Bradyrhizobium diazoefficiens: one gene and its partner. The protein of the gene in region 1 interacts with the protein of each later gene in a pairwise test. Links are inferred from orthologs where the notes say so. Each region holds a gene or a part of one and is shown on either strand. Other genes may lie near its edges.

Evidence for each region. Proteins that work in one complex are often made in the same cells at the same time.
Region 2: the proteins of hfq (region 1) and rho interact in binary tests that used the Escherichia coli proteins (3 or more experiments, as listed by UniProt). The link is inferred for Bradyrhizobium diazoefficiens from one-to-one orthologs.

Annotation. Positions count from the first base shown.
Region 1 is NZ_JAENXS010000002.1:568,774-574,750, reverse strand. The notes cover bases 1,544-4,314. They hold hfq (RNA chaperone Hfq), read left to right. Parts: upstream 1,544-2,690; coding sequence 2,691-2,939; downstream 2,940-4,314. Other genes in these bases: hflX (GTPase HflX), read left to right, coding at 2,951-4,314; JJE66_RS19490 (sigma-54 dependent transcriptional regulator), read left to right, coding at 1,544-2,442. Outside these bases: JJE66_RS19495 (PAS domain-containing sensor histidine kinase), read left to right, coding at 1-1,054; more of JJE66_RS19490, read left to right, coding at 1,072-1,543; more of hflX, read left to right, coding at 4,315-4,330; JJE66_RS38130 (GDCCVxC domain-containing (seleno)protein), read left to right, coding at 4,354-4,557; JJE66_RS19475 (GNAT family N-acetyltransferase), read right to left, coding at 4,615-5,073; mazG (nucleoside triphosphate pyrophosphohydrolase), read right to left, coding at 5,075-5,932. UniProt on the Escherichia coli protein: RNA chaperone that binds small regulatory RNA (sRNAs) and mRNAs to facilitate mRNA translational regulation in response to envelope stress, environmental stress and changes in metabolite concentrations.
Region 2 is NZ_JAENXS010000001.1:2,231,120-2,235,046, forward strand. What follows is about bases 1,019-3,927. They hold rho (transcription termination factor Rho), read left to right. Parts: upstream 1,019-1,794; coding sequence 1,795-3,060; downstream 3,061-3,927. Other genes in these bases: hemJ (protoporphyrinogen oxidase HemJ), read left to right, coding at 1,103-1,537; mnmE (tRNA uridine-5-carboxymethylaminomethyl(34) synthesis GTPase MnmE), read left to right, coding at 3,372-3,927. Outside these bases: JJE66_RS10500 (pyruvate, water dikinase regulatory protein), read right to left, coding at 1-645. UniProt on the Escherichia coli protein: Facilitates transcription termination by a mechanism that involves Rho binding to the nascent RNA, activation of Rho's RNA-dependent ATPase activity, and release of the mRNA from the DNA template.

The DNA.
Region 1 (5,977 bases):
GGCGCGGGAAGGGACCCAGCGCCTCGTGCAGGGCCAGATCACGATCACGCGCGACGGGCAGGAACGCAACCTCTCGGTCCGCGTCAGCGCCGAGAAGAACCAGCCGCACGACAGCTACATCATCACGCTTGACGACATCACCGAGCTGGTTTCGGCGCAGCGCACCTCGGCCTGGGGCGATGTCGCGCGCCGCATCGCCCACGAGATCAAGAACCCGCTGACGCCGATCCAGCTCTCGGCCGAGCGCATCCGCCGCAAGTTCGGCAAGGACATCACCGAGGCCAAGGACAAGCAGATCTTTGAGCAGTGCACCGACACCATCGTGCGCCAGGTCGACGATATCCGCCGCATGGTGGACGAGTTCTCGCGTTTCGCGCGGATGCCGAAGCCCGTGATGGAAGGCGAGGACGTCGCCGACACCGTGCGGCAGGCGGTGTTCCTGATGAAGGTCGCCCATCCCGAGATCGATATCGAGGCCGAGTTCAAGGAAGATCCGCTGCGCGCCCAGTTCGATCGGCGGCTGATCTCGCAGGCGGTCACCAACATCGTCAAGAACGCCACCGAGGCGATCGAGCAGGTCCCGCCGGAAGAATTGGGCAAGGACAACGGAAAGGGCCGCATCGACGTCGTGGTCTCGCGCGAAGGCGAGGACGTGCTGATCGACGTCATCGACAACGGCATCGGCTTGCCCAAGGTCGCGCGCTCGCGGCTGCTCGAGCCTTACGTGACCACGCGCGCCAAGGGCACTGGCCTGGGCCTGGCCATCGTCGGCCGCGTGCTGGAAGACCATGGCGGCCGCATCGAGCTGAAGGACGCCTCCGACTTCCGCGAAGGCCAGCGCGGCGCCTGGATGCGGATGCGCTTTGCGATCTCCGGTCGGCCTGCGAACGCCGACGGGACCGAGCCGGCGCCGGCGGCCGACACCCTGGATATCAACGAAACGTCTGCGGATTCCGTCAAGACGCAGGAAACAAATGAGCCGGCGGCCGAAACCAAAGAGCCGGATGAAAAGACCAATGATTCAACGAAGATCGAAGCCTCAACAGGCAGCTGACAAGACAGGCGCGACCCATGGCAAGTGAAATTCTGATTGTCGATGATGAGGCCGATATTCGGGATCTCGTTGCCGGCATCCTCGAAGACGAGGGTTTTGTCACCCGGACCGCACGCGACAGCGACTCGGCGCTGGCCGAGATCGCCAACCGCCGACCGCATCTGGTCTTCCTCGACATCTGGCTGCAGGGCTCCAAGCTCGACGGCTTGCAGCTGCTGGAGCAGGTCAAGAAGGACAACGCCGATCTGCCCGTGGTGATGATCTCCGGCCACGGCAACATCGAGACCGCGGTCGCCGCGATCAAGCGCGGCGCCTATGACTTCATCGAGAAGCCGTTCAAGGCCGACCGGCTGATCCTGGTCGCAAATCGCGCGCTGGAGAACTCTCGCCTCAAGCGCGAGGTGAAGGAGCTGAAGCAACTCGCGCCAAGCGCGAGCTCGCTCGTCGGCCGCTCGCCGAGCATGAACCAGCTGCGCCAGACCATCGAGCGCGCGGCGAAAGCCAACAGTCGCATCCTGATCGTCGGCCCCGCCGGCGCCGGCAAGGAGCTGACCGCGCGCACGCTGCATACGGCCTCGGGTCGCGCCGACGGCCCATTCGTGGTGATCAACGCGGCTGCGATCACACCCGAGCGCATGGAGAATGAGCTGTTCGGCATCGAGCAGTCCAATGGCGAGCATGCGCGCAAGCCGGGCGCGCTCGAGGAAGCCCATGGCGGCACGCTGTTCATCGACGAGATCGCGGACATGCCGCGCGAGACCCAGAACAAGATCTTGCGCGTCCTGGTCGAGCAGTCGTTCCAGCGCGTCGGCGGCACCGCCAAGGTGCAGGTCGACGTCCGCATCATCTCCTCCACCGCGCGCAACCTCGAGGAGGAGATCGCGGCCGGTCATTTTCGTGAGGATCTCTATCATCGGCTCTCCGTGGTGCCGATCCGCGTGCCCGCGCTGTCGGAGCGGCGCGAGGACATTCCGGAATTGATCGACTATTTCATGGAGCAGATCTCGGCCGGCAGCGGCCTGCCCAAGCGCCAGATCGGGCAGGACGCGATGGCGGTGCTGCAATCGCATGTCTGGCCGGGCAATGTGCGCCAACTCCGCAATAACGTTGAGCGAGTCATGATTCTGGCCGCCGGCGGACCGGAGGTGATCATCACCGCCGATATGCTGCCGCAGGATGTCGGCTCGATGGTGCCGGCGATGCCGACCAGCAACAATGGCGAACACATCATGGGCCTGCCGCTGCGGGAGGCCCGCGAAGTGTTCGAGCGCGACTATTTGATTGCTCAGATCAGCCGTTTCTCAGGAAATATTTCTCGTACGGCCGAATTTGTTGGCATGGAACGTTCGGCGCTGCACCGAAAGCTGAAGGCGCTCGGCGTCGGCTGATGTCGGCGGCCCGCGCCGACGATCAGGGATAAGCGAGGAAAATCATCGATTTCCGTAGTTTTTCGGGGCAATCGGACGAGCCCTGCCGCCGGAAGCGGCTTGCCTAATAAGCCGACCTGTCCTCTAATCAAACCGCTGTTCCTTCCGAGGGGGATCTCATGAGGGACGGCAACCGGAAGAAGGCCCACATTTTCAAAACAGGGCCGCAATCGGCGCAATAACAAGAAACTCAAAGCGAGAAAAAAACAATGGCGGCAGACCGCGCACAAAACCTGCAGGACACCTTCCTTAATCACGTTCGCAAAACCAAGACGCCACTGACGATCTTTCTGGTCAACGGAGTGAAGCTCCAGGGCATCGTGACCTGGTTCGACAATTTCTGTTTGTTGCTTCGGCGCGACGGTCACTCGCAGCTCGTTTACAAGCATGCGATCTCGACCATCATGCCGGGCGCTCCGATCCAGCTGTTCGAAGGCGGCGAGGATCAGCCGGCTTGAGAGTGACCTGATTGGAACCCCGGAATTTCGACGGGGATGCCGATCGTCCGCGATCGGCAGGGGCTCAACAAACGGGGCGGGTGCTGGTCATCGGCCCCTATTTGCGGGTGCGCGCAGGCAATGCCGACGCGCAATCGGAGAGTCTTGTTCTGCGAAACGCCGAGGCTCGGCTCGATGAAGCCGCCGGCCTCGCGCGCGCGATCGATCTCGTCGTTGCGGATGCCATCATCGCACCGATCAGCCAGATCCGCCCGGCCACTTACATCGGCAAGGGCAAGGTCGAGGAGATCGCTGCTCTGGCCAAAAGCCTCGACGTCGAGCTCGTGGTGATGGATTGCGCGCTGGCGCCGATCCAGCAGCGCAACCTCGAGAAGGAGTTGAACGCCAAGGTGCTCGATCGCACCGGGCTCATTCTGGAAATCTTCGGCCGCCGCGCCAAGACCAAGGAAGGCTCGCTTCAGGTCGAGCTCGCCCATCTCAACTACCAGCGCTCGCGCCTCGTGCGCTCATGGACCCATCTCGAACGCCAGCGCGGCGGGTTCGGATTCATGGGCGGTCCGGGCGAGACGCAGATCGAAGCCGACCGCCGCCTGATCCAGGAACGCATCTCCAAGCTCGAAAGCGAGTTGAAGAAGGTGCAGGCGACGCGGCGGCTGCATCGCGCCGGCCGCCAGCGCGTGCCGTATCGCGTGGTCGCGCTGGTCGGCTACACCAATGCCGGCAAGTCGACGCTGTTCAATCGCCTGACCCGCGCCGACGTGCAGGCCGCCGACATGCTGTTTGCCACCCTCGACCCGACGCTGCGCGCGCTGACCCTGCCGCATGGCGGCAAGGCGATGCTGTCGGACACCGTCGGCTTCATCTCCAACCTGCCGACCCAGCTCGTCGCCGCCTTCCGCGCCACGCTGGAGGAGGTGCTGGAAGCCGACGTCATCCTGCATGTCCGCGACATCTCGCACGAGGACGCGGAAGCGCAGCAGAGCGACGTCGATGCGGTGTTGCGCCAGCTCGGCATCAATCCCGACGATAGCGGCCGCATCATCGAGGTCTGGAACAAGATCGACCGTTACGATGCGGAGCAACGCGAAAATCTCCTGAACATCGCCGCGCGCAGACCGGAAGATCATCCGGCCATGCTGGTCTCGGCCGTGTCGGGCGAGGGGATCGAGGCGCTGCTCGCCATGATCGAGGAACGGCTAGCCGCCAAACGCACCACGCTCGATCTCTCCATCGACGCTGCCGACGGCGCCGGCATCTCCTGGCTGCACCGCAATGCCGAGGTGCTGGTGAAAGAGCTGCACGACGGCCGCTTCGACATGACCGTGCGGGTGGACGAGACCAAGCGGGATATCGTGGTGAACCGGTTCGACGCCGTGCCGCGCGTGGCGTGACCGGCTCGACGGGAACGACGCAGATGGAATTGGCATCAATTCTCACTTGCCCGGAATGCGGCCATCAGTCGGCCGAGACCATGCCCTCGGACGCGTGCCAATACTTCTATGATTGCAAGGGCTGCGGCTCGCGCCTGCGGCCGAAGCCGGGCGACTGCTGCGTGTTCTGCTCCTATGGAACGGTGCGGTGCCCGCCGAAACAGGGCGAGCGATCCTGTTGCAGTTAGCGATTTGCAGTTCTGTTCTCTGCTTTGCTCAAGCTTCCGCCAGCAAGCTGAGAGAGCTCAATTGGACAGGTCGAGGCTCATGAACTGGTTGTGCGGGCTCGCCTGATAGTCGGCGAACGGCTCGCACGGTCCGAAGCCGACGCTGCGGTACAGCGCGACGGCCGGAACGTGCAGCGGCGCCGTGCCGGTTTCCAGGCTGAGACGCGCATATCCGCGCCTGCGGCCTTCTGCGATGATGTGCTGGAGAATGCTGCGCCCGACACCGGTGCCCCGCGCAGAGGGAGCCGCGCGCATCGACTTCACTTCGCCATGCGTGTCATCCAGCTGTTTCAGAGCACCAAATCCAAGCAGCACACCGCCCTGCCAAGCCGTCCAGAACGTCACTTCCGAAGCCGAAAGACCGCTCGCATCGAGTGCCTGCGCGTGCTCGCCCATCACACTCTGCAGCTCTCGCAGATGATGCGCGAGCAAGTCGGCGACATAAGGGGCCGTCGGATCGTCCTGCCTGATGTCCACGTCACGCCCTCGTCGTCGTATCGGTCCGCGTTTGAGCAGGCCCGGGCGCACCCTTCGCCTCGTTCCACAGTGCGTCCATCTCCGCCAGCGAGGCCTGCTCCAGCGTCCGCCCCTGCGCCTCCAGCGCTCGTTCGATATAGGCAAAACGCCGTTCGAACTTGGCGTTGGTCGCACGCAACGCGGCTTCCGGATCCGCATCGACATGGCGGGCGAGGTTGACGAGGGCGAACATCAGATCGCCAGTTTCCTCTGCGATCTCTTGCTTGTCGTTGCGGTCCAGCGCGGCCTCGATCTCGTCGGCTTCCTCGCGGATTTTTGTCAGCACCGCGCGTGGGTCGTTCCAATCGAAGCCGACGGTGGAGGCCTTGCGCTGCAGCTCCATGGCCCGGGTCAGCGCGGGCTGGCCGGCCTTCACGCCCGCGAGCAGAGATTTGTGCGTTGGGATCGCTTCGGGCGGCCGGCGCGCGGCGCGCTCGGCTTTCTCCTCGGCCTTGATGCGGTCCCAGACTTCCTTGACGTGGGAGGAGGCGAGGTTGCCCTCCTTGTCGGCGAAGACATGCGGATGGCGCCGGATCATTTTTCGCGTGATGGCTTCGACGACGTCGCCGAATGCAAAGGCGTTTTGCTCCGAAGCCATCTGGGCGTGGAACACCACCTGCAACAGCAGATCGCCAAGCTCTTCGCGAAGGTCGTCGAGATCGCCGCGGTCGATGGCGTCGACCACCTCATGGGCTTCCTCGATCGTGTAAGGCGCGATGGTCGCAAAATTCTGCTCGAGGTCCCAGGGGCAGCCGGTCACAGGCGTGCGCAGCGCCGCCATGATCTCGATCAGGCGGGAAATGTCGCGGGAAGGGGTCATTGCGGGGCAGTCTCCTGGGTCCAGAACCTTATGCCAAAAGCGGCC
Region 2 (3,927 bases), on another replicon or contig:
GAGCAACCGGTTCTGGCGGATCTGGATCAGGCGCTCCGGCGTCGCGTGCAGGCTCACGACCAGCGGACGGGTCAGCGTTTCCAATTGCGCCGGGACCGGAATGCCCGGCACCAGCGGCACGTTGGCCGTGCGAATGCCGCGATTGGCGAGATAGATCGACGTCGGCGTCTTCGAGGTGCGGGACACGCCGACCAGTACGACGTCGGCATCCTCGAGCCCATCGACATGCTGGCCGTCGTCATGAATCATCGTGTAGTTCAGCGCGTCGATGCGCTTGAAATATTCCGCGTTGAGCACGTGCTGGGCGCCGACGCGACCCGTCGTCGCAGCGCCGAGATAGGCTTCGAACAGCTGCATGACCGGGCCGATAATCGACAGGCTCGGAACATTGATCGCCTTGCACTTGTCCTCGAGCCTGGAGACCAGATCCTTCTCCAGCAGCGTGAACAGCACGATGCCCGGCGCTTCCTCGATCTCGTCGAGCACGCGATCGAGCTGTTTCTGGCTGCGCACCAGCGGATAGACATGCTCAACCGGCGTGACGTTCGCGTACTGTGCGGCGACGGCACGCGCGACCGTGATCAGGGTCTCACCGGTCGAATCGGAGACGAGGTGCAGATGGAAATAATTGTTCGATGTCGGCACAAAAACTCTTTGTATGGGGACGGTGTGGTTTGTGGATTTCTGTGGACCTTAACCCCTCGGAAAGGGATGCGCGACACCAGGGGCGGGATAAGTGCCGATTTTCTTCACAGCACTGCCCATCGGAACAAGTCTGGCGCCTCTCGATGCGGGAAACGGGATGATGCGGACAACCCCCTTGATAAGCTGCCGACAGAAGCCCGCAAGCCTTTGAAGCTGGCTGGCTTATTGCGAGCCACCAGAGCTATCCGGGATATGTTGATGGATGTGAACAAGCGCGGGTGAACCGGCGGATGGAATTGCATGAGTCCAATCCACGGTCACATAGACTCAAACCTTAAGAATCTAAGATTCTTAGATTTAAGAAGGGCGCTCCGGACGGATATGTGTGCAGGTAAGACCTTAACGAGTCCTTACTATCCCCAGCGTTCCCTGAGCTGGGCCAAGCCGGAAGCGAAACATGTTTGAAGACGTCTACCTCTGGATCAAGGCACTGCACGTGATTGCCGTCATCTCGTGGATGGCCGGCATGCTCTATCTGCCGCGGCTGTTCGTCTATCATTGCGAGGCCGAGATCGGCTCGAAGCAGTCGGAAACGTTCAAAGTCATGGAGCGGCGCCTGCTCAAGGCGATCATCAACCCTGCCATGATCGTGACCTGGCTCGCCGGGCTCTACCTCGCCTGGGCCGGTCACTGGTTCAGCTTCGGCTGGCTGCACGTAAAACTGGCACTGGTCCTGGCGATGTCCGCGGTCCACGGCTTTTTTTCCCGCTGGCTCAAGGACTTCGCCGCCGACCGGCGCCCGTACAATCAGAAATTCTTTCGGATTATCAATGAGGTGCCGACCGTTTTGATGATCATCATCGTCATCATGGTGGTCGTGAAGCCGTTCTAGGCAAGATTCTAGGCAACAAACGTGAACGATCGCTCAGCGCTTCGGCTTGCGGAGTGGGAAGCGATTTTCTATATTAGCGATATCCCACCCAACGCAGGCGGATGTGGTTGTGTCCGAGCTTTTTGAAGGCCGGACACCGCATCAGGTTTAAGCCTCTCCGGCGCTCACCTTGCCAGACCTGCGGACCTTACCTTCTCGCGTCCGCATTTCAGAGCCTCCTCGCACCCCTCCCAAGGTTACCCCACAGGACCACCCCAATGCGGGAAATTAAACTCCAGGACCTCAAGTCGAAGACGCCGGCCGAGCTCGTCTCGTTCGCGGAAGAGAACGGGGTCGAGAATGCCAGCACGATGCGCAAGCAGGAGCTGCTGTTCGCGATCCTCAAGCAGCTTGCACTCGCTGAAACCGACATCGTCGGCGAGGGCGTCGTCGAAGTGCTTTCCGACGGCTTCGGCTTTCTCCGCTCGCCCGATGCCAATTATCTGCCGGGCCCGGACGACATCTACGTTTCACCCTCGCAGATCCGCCGCTTCGGCCTGCGCACCGGCGACACCATCGAAGGCCACATCCGCAGCCCGAAAGAGGGCGAGCGCTATTTCGCGCTGCTGAAGGTCAACACGCTCAATTTCGAGGACCCGGAAAAGGCCAAGCACAAGGTCAATTTCGACAACCTCACGCCGCTGTTTCCGAATCAGCGTTTCCGTATGGAACTCGAGGATCCGACGCGAAAAGACTTGTCTGCAAGGGTGATCGACATCGTTGCGCCAATCGGCAAGGGCCAGCGGGCACTGATCGTCGCCCCGCCGCGTACCGGTAAAACCGTGCTGATGCAGAACATCGCGCATTCGATCGCGCACAATCACCCCGAATGCTATCTGATCGTGCTCCTGATCGACGAGCGTCCGGAAGAAGTCACGGACATGCAGCGTTCGGTGAAGGGCGAGGTCGTGTCCTCGACCTTCGACGAGCCGGCGGTGCGTCACGTCCAGGTCGCCGAGATGGTGATCGAGAAAGCAAAACGCCTGGTCGAGCATGGCCGCGACGTCGTGATCCTGCTTGATTCGATCACGCGTCTGGGCCGCGCCTACAACACCGTGGTGCCGTCATCCGGCAAGGTGCTGACCGGCGGTGTCGACGCCAACGCGCTGCAGCGGCCGAAGCGCTTCTTCGGCGCCGCCCGCAACATCGAGGAGGGCGGCTCCCTGACCATCATCGCGACCGCGCTGGTCGATACCGGCAGCCGCATGGACGAAGTCATCTTCGAAGAGTTCAAGGGTACCGGTAACTCCGAGCTGATCCTGGACCGCAAGGTCTCGGACAAGCGGACCTTCCCGGCGATCGATATTTCGCGCTCCGGCACCCGCAAGGAGGAGCTGATTACCGATCCGCTGGTGCTGAAGAAGATGTACGTGCTGCGGCGTATCCTCAACCCGATGGGCACCATGGACGGGATCGACTTCCTGCTCGACAAGCTGCGCTCGACCAAGAGCAACTCGGAGTTCTTCGACTCGATGAATACCTAAGTGCAGTGCAGCAAGACACCAAAGGGCGCCTTCGGGCGCCCTTCTCGTTGTGCGGCTTTGCTGCGGCGAATGTGCAGCATGGTGAGCGTCCAAATCGCGAAGCTGATTTCTTAGTAAGAACTTGATATATCAATGTAACGCTCGACTTTATTCATGGGGCCGGCCCGCGGGTGGCAGAGGTTTGCAGCAAAAGCCGTGTTTGTGCTGCGATGCAATATAACGGTTGCTGCGGGCTGGAACTCACCAACACAGGATCGCGGCCGCCCGGAACGTGAGGTTTGCCTTTTCCTGGCCAGCCGGACAAATAGGCCATGCATCCGCGAGATCAGACCATCTTTGCGCTGTCGTCCGGTCGTCCTCCGAGCGCGATTGCAATGGTGCGCGTCTCGGGTCCGCAAGCTGGCCAAGTGCTGACGACACTCGCGGGCAGGCTGCCGGCACCAAGACAGGCCAGCCGCCGGCTGCTCCGTGATGGTGCGGGCCAGCCGATCGACGATTCGGTCGTGCTCTGGTTTCCGGGGCCGGCCAGCGCGACCGGCGAGGACGTCGCCGAATTGCACGTCCATGGCGGCCGCGCGGTGCTGGCGGCGGTGCTGGCCGCGATTTCTCTAATTCCGAATACGCGAGCGGCTGAGCCGGGCGAGTTCACGCAGCGCGCCTTCGAGAACGGCAAGCTCGATCTCACCGAGGCGGAGGGCCTCGACGATCTCATCCATGCCGACACAGACCGGCAGCGGCGTCAGGCGCTGCGTCAGTTGCAGGGCCTGCTCGGCAACCGCGCCCGCGACTGGCGCGAGCGCATCATCGAGGCCTCGGCACTGATTGAGGCCGGCATCGATTTCTCGGACGAGGGCGACGTGCCCGCCG